2 regions of the Ilumatobacter fluminis genome follow, and region 1 is predicted to be linked to the other one. Evidence: predicted binding sites of a transcription regulator. Region 1 holds the regulator's gene; the other holds the start of a gene.

Region 1 (4,082 bases):
GGATCGACCGCTTCAAGCCGTACGGTGAGCGGTTCGAGACCGGCCTGATCGACCTGTCGATCGGGACTCCGTTCGATCCGCCCCCGGCGGCGGTGATCGAGGCGCTGGCCACTTCGAACGCGGAGCGGGGCTACCCGCCGAGCATCGGCACCGTGCCCCTGCGGGAGGCGATCGGGCGGTGGATGCGACGACGTTTCGATCTCGACGTCCCGATCGACCAGATGGCTGCGGCGATCGGCACGAAGGAGTTCGTCGGGACGCTGCCGCAGTGGATGAAGCTGCGTTCGCCCGATCGCGACACCGTGCTCTACCCCGAGATCTCGTACCCGACGTACGAGATGGGGGCCACGTTGGCGGGCTGCCGAGCCGTCCCGATCCCGATGACGCCGACCGGCGGTGTGCAACTCGATGCGATCGACCCGGCCGACGCGGAACGGGCGCTGCTGCTGTGGGTCAACAGTCCGGGCAACCCGAGCGGCATCCTCGACGATCTCGGAGCCGCCGCAGCGTGGGGTCGCGAACACGGCGTGCCGGTCTTCTCCGACGAGTGCTACGTCGAGTTCACGTGGACGGGCCACGGTCGGACCATCCTCGAGCACGGCACCGACGGCGTCGTCGCCGTGCACTCACTCTCGAAGCGGTCGAACCTGGCCGGTGCCCGGCTCGGCTTCTACGCCGGCGACGCCGACCTGGTCGACTACCTGCGCGAGGTCCGCAAGCACGTCGGGATGATGGTGCCGGGCCCGGTGCAGGCCGCCGGCGTGGTGGCGCTCGACGACGACGAACACGTCGAGGTGCAGCGTGAGCGGTATCGGACGCGGCTCGTCCATCTGGCCGATGTGCTGAGCCGCTGGTCGGGGTACGACATCGAGGTGCCCGGGGGTGGCTTCTACCTGTGGTTCCGAGTCGGTGACGCATGGGAGTTCACCGAACGCCTGGCGCGCGAAGCGGGCGTGTTGGTGAGCCCCGGCGACTTCTACGGCGCCGCGGGTGCTGACTACGTGCGGGTGGCCGTGGTACAACCAGACGAGCGGATCGCCGAGATCGCCCAGCGACTCGGCGTTGACTGAAAGGCCACACATGCCCAAGGGAGGACACGGACGCGGCGTCATCGCGGCGATCGGTTTGCTGGTGCTGTGCGCCGGACTCGTCGGCGGAGGTGTCCTCTGGGTCCTCGCCGACCGCGAGCCGGAATCGGCAGCGGAGTCGTTCGCTCGTGCCGTCACCGGCTGCACGACCACGCTGACGTTCGGTGAGCCGGGCGAGTTCTACGTGTTCGAGGAACTGTCCGGCATCGTCGCCCCGGTCGACGGGTGCCAGCCGAGCACTCTGCCCGGACGGCCGTTCACCTTCACGGTGACGACCACGACCGGGGTCGAGGTGCCCCGGGTCGCCGACGACGGCGTCTCGTACGACCTCGACGTCGGCAGTGGCACCTCGGTGGCTCGGATCACGATCCCCGAACCCGGCGAGTACCGCATCAGCGTCCTGGGTGCCGATCCGGCGATCGTCGCCGCGATCGGTGGCGACCCGCAGGACGGCGTCGAACAGTTGCGACAGGGAGCGATCGCCGCCGTGGCGGGCGGACTCGTGCTCGGCGGTTTCCTGCTGTGGCTGTCGGCACGTCGGTCGAAGAAGGCAGCGACCTTCACGGGGCTCGCCGATCCCGGTTGGGGCGTGACCGAACGCGACCACGCCCGGCGCGCCGAGACCCAGAACGGATCGTGGCCGCCCGCGTCGCCCGACGTCCGCCAGGTTCCGGTCAATCCCATGGCGCCGGACGAGCGACGGGTCGCCGAGCCGTGGTCGGCTCCCGACGCCGAGACGACCGCACCGCCGCTGGTCGTGCCGACCCCCGACGTCGACTCGCCGTCGACCGAGTCGGCAGCGACGCCACGCCCGGACCCTTCGGCAGTCTCGCCGGGATCGCCATCGGCGCCCGCTCCGGCGCCGGATTCATCGTCGGCCGTTGCCTGGCCGAGCGATCTCGAACCGTCGCCCGAACGCGACGACGCCGACGTGTCGTCGTCGAGTGACGACGACACGTCGGCGTGATGGTGAGCGCCGTCGGTCGGCGGCCGCCGATCAGAGGCGGCGCATGACGGTCACGACCCGGCCGTAGATCGTGACCTCGTCGGGCCCGAACACCATCGGGTCCATCGTGGAGTTGGCGGGTACCAGGACGACCTGATCGCCCTCGCGGCGGTAGGTCTTGACCGTGGCCTCGTCGCCGGGGATGCCGGCGACGACGATCTCGCCGTTGCTCGCCGTCGACTGCTGCGCCGCGATCACGAAGTCGCCGTCGAGGATGCCGGCGTCGATCATCGACTCGCCGCGGACCCGGAGCATGAACAGTTCGCCATCGCCGGTGAAGTCGGTCGGGACCGGGAACAGTTCTTCGACGTTTTCCTGGGCGAGCACGTCGGTGCCGGCGGCGACGTCGCCGACGAGCGGCACGTGACGGACCGGTCGCCGCTCCATCGCCACACCGGAGTTCGGATCCCACCGCACCTCGATCGCACGGGGCTTGGTGGGGTCGCGGCGCAGGTACCCCATCTTGGTGAGGGTGTTGAGGTGGCTGTGCACCGTGGACGGTGAGGTGAGGCCGACCGCCTCGCCGATCTCGCGGACCGACGGCGGAAAGCCGCGGTCGCGGGTCTGGGACTCGATGAACTCGAGAATCTCTCGTTGACGACGACTGATCGCTTTTTCGGCCATGGTGACATCGTACAGACGTTCGCCGACCAGGTCAAACACCCGTTCGTCGGACAGGTGTTCCGAATCGCGCACCCGTTCGTCGAACAAATGTCCGTTTTCGGGTTGACGAGCGAACGGTCGTTCGGGTACAACTGTTCGACGTACAGTCGTTCGGTCACCCGGCCGGGCGCCTGAGCAGCACCACCAGCACCACCACCGAGCACTGGATCGTCAGTTGGGAGACGAGATGAGCGCCACGATCAGCCTGCAGCACACGACACGAGCCCCGCAGCGGGGTCGCACCCACGGCGGTGACTCGTCGACGGTTCCCGCCGTCGAGCGCCGTCCGGCTCGCCGCCGTGTCAGCGAGGCCACGTATCGCCGGCGCCGAGCCGTCGTCGGAACCGCCCTGGCCGCGTTCGTCGCGGTGGGCGCTGTCACGACGTACGACGTGCTGGCCGGCTCCGGCGGCGTACCTGCCTCCGCTGCCGTGAGCCAGCCGGCACGAAGCTCCGTCGTCGCCCAGCCGGGCGCCTCGCTGTGGACGATCGCCCAGGAACACCGTGGCGAGATCTCGCTCGTCAAGTACGTCGACAAACTGGTCGCCCTGAACGGCGGCGCCACGATCCACGTCGGCCAGATCGTCGTCCTGCCCTGATCTCGCCGAACTGCCGTGCCGAACCGCTGAGCCGAGCTGCTGAAGCGTCACTGAGTGATCGCCGAACGGGCGGCGGTCGGCTCGAGGATCGTCGGGGTGAGCGCGGCGTCGCCGCAGTAACCTCGACCGGGTGCACTGTCCGTCCTGTCACGCCGACGACACCAAGGTCGTCGATTCGCGCCTGGCGGCCGAGGGGTCGGCGATCCGCCGTCGTCGTCAGTGTCTCGGGTGTGGCTACCGCTTTACGACCTACGAACGGGTCGAAGAGCTGCCGCTCGTCGTGACCAAGTCGGACGGTACGACGCAGCCGTTCGACCGCGACAAGATCGTCCACGGTCTGCGGGCGGCGACGAAGGGCCGGAGTGTCGACGACATCACGATCGCCGAGCTCGCCAGCGCCGTCGAGGACGAGCTCCGACTCGACGGTGGTGAGGTCACCAGCAGCCGGATCGGGCTCGCCGTGCTCGAGCGGCTCCGAGTCGTCGACGAGGTCGCCTACATGCGTTTCGCCTCGGTGTACAAGAACTTCGACGGCGCCGCCGACTTCCAGAGCGAACTCGAGCTGCTCAAGAAGCTCTCCTGACGCCGGCGCCGGTCGCCGCGCCGATCAGTCGCGTCGCCGCACCCAGCGGGTGAACAGATAGCCCTCGTCGTCGAGCAGCACGTGCGCCGGCTCGTACCCGAGGCCCCGTTCCGGAGCGCCTGATGTCAGCCGTGCGGCATCGCC
Region 2 (4,082 bases), 480 kb from region 1:
GCTCAGGTCCTCCACGATCATTCCGTTCGCCACGGAGGCGGGTGCCGGTCGCTCGCCGTACATCCGTCGGCCGCCCTCTTCGGCGATGTGGCGGAGGTACTCCATCTCGGTGAGCTGCCGTCCGTCGACCGTCGGGCACGGGAACGGCGGCAGGTCGGGCGCGACGAGCGACAGGTCGAACGCGGCGGCCCGGCCGATCTCGGCGGCGAGTTCGACGACGCCCGGGTAGCGGGCGAACCGGCTGAGCTGTTCGGCGCCCGATCGCAGGTGGGCTCCCGAACAGGCGGGCAGCCAGGCGTCGAGTTCGTCCATGCTGCGCCGGGCGCGCACGGCGGCGATGGCGGTCGCCAGCTTGCGCTGCGACGGGGTGGCGTAGTGGACGTTGTTGGTCGCCACGCACTCGACCCCGACCCGATGGGCGAGTTCGGCCAGGGCGTCGTTGCGGGCGGTGTCGAGCGGGTCGCCGTGGTCCCACAGTTCGACGAGGACCCGATCGCGCCCGAACGCGCTCACCAACCGTTCGAGTTCGCGTCGCGCCGCCGCCGGGCCCGCGTCGACGAGCGCCTCCGGCACGGCCCCCTTGCGGCAGCCGGTGAGCACCCACGAGTTGCCGGCGACCTGGTCGGCGACGTCCGCGAAGGTGAACTGCGGTGCCCCCTTCTCCCCCGCCAGGTGGCCGTTGCTCAACGCACGTGCCAGCCGGGCGTAGCCGGTCGGCCCGTCGGCCAACACGAGCAGGTGGGTGCCGTGCGGGTCGGGCGCGTGGGCGTCGGGCAGTTCACCGGTGTCGACCTGGAACAAGGTGTCGCTCTCGGCACGGGCGACGTGCTGGTCGACGCCGAGGCCCGGTGTGAGGGTGATCTCGGCCCCGAACACGGTCGGCAGCCCGACCGCACGTGCCGCCTCGGCGTAGCGGACGACCCCGTAGAACCCGTCGTGGTCGGTGAGGGCGAGCGCCTCGAGCCCGAGCCGGGCGGCTTCGGTCGCCAGCTCCTCGGGGTGCGACGCCCCGTCGAGGAACGAGTAGTTCGAGTGACAGTGCAACTCGGCGTAGGGGACGGCGCCCGCCACCCTGGTCAGGGAGGGTTCGAACGCCTGGCGCTTGCGACCCCAGGCGGGCGAGTCGCCGCCGGCGTTCCACGACAGCGAGCCGGGGGCGCGACCGTCGCGACGCAACTGGGCGTTGCGCCCGGACAGCTCGGCTTCGAGCTCGTTCCAGCTCCACGACGGATTGTTGAAACCCAAGGTCGCGAGTATCGAACAAATGTTCGCCGACCGCAACCTGCCTGCTCACGGAGGAACAGGTACGTGAGAACGTAGCGATTACCTACTTCACGACGTAGCTGTCGCCTACCCCTGTGCGTACAGTTGGGACATGGAGGAATCGCCGTTCCCGTTCCAGGGCCCGCTCGACGCCCGCCACGTGCAGGGTCGCGACGATCTCGTCGGCGACCTGATCGAGCGGGTCACGGCACGCCGGGTCACCGCCCTGCTCGGCCCGCGCCGATTCGGCAAGACCAGCATCCTGCACCGGGTCGGCGCCGAGCTCGAGGACGCCGGCACCACCGTCGTCCACGTCGACCTGTACGAGGTGTCGTCCACCGCCGATCTCGCCGTCCGGCTCGATCACGCACTGGCGTCGGTGCGCGGCCCGGCACTCGACCGGCTCCATCACTTCATCTCCGCCGGCGAGATCAACCTCGGGTTCGTGAAGCTGATGTTCAGCCGTCGCGGCAGCGACCAGCCCGACGCCCTCGCCGTCGTCCACCACCTGCTCGACGGGCTCGTGACCGCTGCCCAGAACACGCCGATGCTCGTGGTGTTCGACGAGTTCGGCGGCATCGACCGGGTCGACGGCGCGGCGGGCCTGCTCCGCACCAAGTTGCAGCACCACGTCCGCGACGTCGGGCTGATCTTCGCCGGATCGCAGCTGTCGCTGATGCGGGCGATGTTCACCGACGTCGCCCGACCGTTCTACGGCCAGGCCGAGCTCGTCGACGTCGGACCGCTCACACCCCGTGCGCTGCGGCAGATCGTCGACCACGGCTTCCGGTCGACCGACCGCGACCCGGGCAACCTGGCGTCGTCACTGATCGAGTTCACCGGCGGCCACCCCCAACGGTCGATGCAGCTCGCCGACGCCGCATGGCGACACGCCGTGCCCGACGAGCCGTTCCGGGCCGATCTGTGGGGCATCGCGCTCGACCACGTCCGCCGCCAGACCGACATGGCCAACGAGACCCTGTTCGCCCACAGTCAGGCCAACGACCAGAAACTGCTCCGCCTGGTGTCGAACGGAGAGCCGATCTTCGGTGCCGCGGCAGCGGTGATCGGCCTCACCGCCGGATCGGGCCAATCGAGCCGCGACCGCCTGGTCGACCAGGGCGAGATCATGCGCGCCGGCAACGCCTGGCGCGTCGTCGACCCCGTCTACGCCGACTGGATCCGCCGACGCTTCCCCCTCTGAGCCACCCCAGGTGCGCCCGAATCGCACCCGAAGGATCGCTGTCACACTGCTGCCCATGTTCGGCAAGAAGATCAAGGACCCGGTCGCAGGACACGCTCAGGTCCTCGGCGTCGGCGTCCCGACCGAGAGTCAGGGCCGAATCATGCGGATCCGACTGCAACTGCTGATCGAGGCACCGGGCGTCGCACCGCAGCAGATCGACACCGGGATGATGGTCAAACGCGTCAACATCCCACAGGCCGGCATGGTCCTCCCGGTCACCGTCGATCGCGGCAACCCGAAAAGGTGGGAGATCGACTGGGACACGGCCCCGACACGCCAGAGCCTCATCGACGCACAGGCCCAGGCAATCATCGACGCCGGCGGCATCGACGCCACACACGGCACCAGACACGACACCACACCCGACACCGCATCGCCGAACACGGCCGATGACCGGCTCACGCTCCTCGAGCGGGCAGCCGCGCTCCACGCCGACGGGGTCCTGACCGACGACGAATTCGCGGCCGAGAAGGCCCGCATCATGCATCAGCACCCGTGAGGAGAGACGCCAATGGGCATTTTCGACAAGGCGAAGGACGCATTCTGGAAAGTCGCAGAGGTCGCTGTCGTCAACCGCGAGCAGGGACTCCACTTTCACGACCTCGCGGCGCCGGGCGATCCGCCGACGCCGGGTTCGCTCGCCGAAGCCGCCGCCCACACGCCCGAGGTCGCGAGCGCGTCGTTCCCCGACCATCCCGACACCCGGTGGGCGGTCGACCGGTCGTGGGCGAGCGACGGCTACGCAATCGTGTCCGCCACACCGTCGGCCGACATCGGCTACGCACAGGTTGCGTTCGCCTACCGGTGCGAGGGCGATGCGGTGTACCCGGTGGGCTCCTACGTCCCCGGTGAGCAGGGGTGGACGCTCCTGACCGCTGCCGGCGACATGCCGGCGACGCTCTCCGAATCCTGACCCGGCCGGGCGGCCTCGGCTACGACGGGGCGAGGGTGCGGAGCAGCGCCGTGAGGCGGTCGTCGGAGGCGCGTTCGATGGCGGCGGGCCAGTCGAGCCATTCGATCTCCTGACTCTCGCCTTCGGGCGGGTTCGGGTCGGCATCGCCACCGTCGACCACGTAGCGCAGGTCGAGGTGGGTGTGACCTCGCCCGCCGGCGTGCACATCGACGTGGACGAGGTGCGGCACACCGGCCCAGCCGTCACGGTCGCCGACGTCGGTGAACGACACGGCGAGACCCGTCTCCTCCTCCGCCTCGCGCAACGCCGCCTCCCACGGCGACTCACCCGGATCGATGTGACCACCGGGCTGGAGCCAGAGTCCGAGCCGCTTGTGCTTCAGCAGCAGCACGCCGCGCGGACCGACGACGATCGCCGAGCCGGTCACGTGCACCGGGTCGAGTTCCTGATCGAGCGGGTCGTTCAGGCGATCGAACTCGGAGAGCGTTCGTTCGATCGACCGGGCCTCGTCGTCGTCGATCGGGTCACGTTCCGTGACGGTTCGGCGGACGAGTTCGAGCAGGTCGTGACGCACGTCTTCACGGTATCCAGAAGGAATTTCGTCAAGGCGCTTGAGTTCCCGGAATCGTCGACCGATACAGCAATCAAGCCGATCCTCCC

The links. Region 1 encodes LexA, which represses DNA repair genes until DNA is damaged. Its sites were predicted from a motif close to CGAACNNNNGTTCG; they were not measured.
Region 2: a site for LexA is predicted at 1,258-1,271, ahead of BDK89_RS15785 (error-prone DNA polymerase). Genes of this name have one in related genera too.

What each region holds. Positions count from the first base shown of each region.
Region 1 is NZ_SOAU01000001.1:3,011,047-3,015,128, reverse strand. Features, by position in the region: gene BDK89_RS13645 (aminotransferase class I/II-fold pyridoxal phosphate-dependent enzyme) at 1-1,070, shown strand, start outside; gene BDK89_RS13640 (hypothetical protein) at 1,081-2,055, shown strand; gene lexA (transcriptional repressor LexA) at 2,086-2,718, opposite strand; gene BDK89_RS13630 (LysM peptidoglycan-binding domain-containing protein) at 2,945-3,355, shown strand; gene nrdR (transcriptional regulator NrdR) at 3,486-3,938, shown strand; gene BDK89_RS13620 (dihydrofolate reductase family protein) at 3,963-4,082, opposite strand, start outside.
Region 2 is NZ_SOAU01000001.1:3,489,689-3,493,770, forward strand. Features, by position in the region: gene BDK89_RS15785 (error-prone DNA polymerase) at 1-1,245, opposite strand, end outside; gene BDK89_RS15790 (AAA family ATPase) at 1,376-2,467, shown strand; gene BDK89_RS15795 (SHOCT domain-containing protein) at 2,523-3,008, shown strand; gene BDK89_RS15800 (hypothetical protein) at 3,021-3,422, shown strand; gene BDK89_RS21845 (NUDIX domain-containing protein) at 3,442-3,996, opposite strand.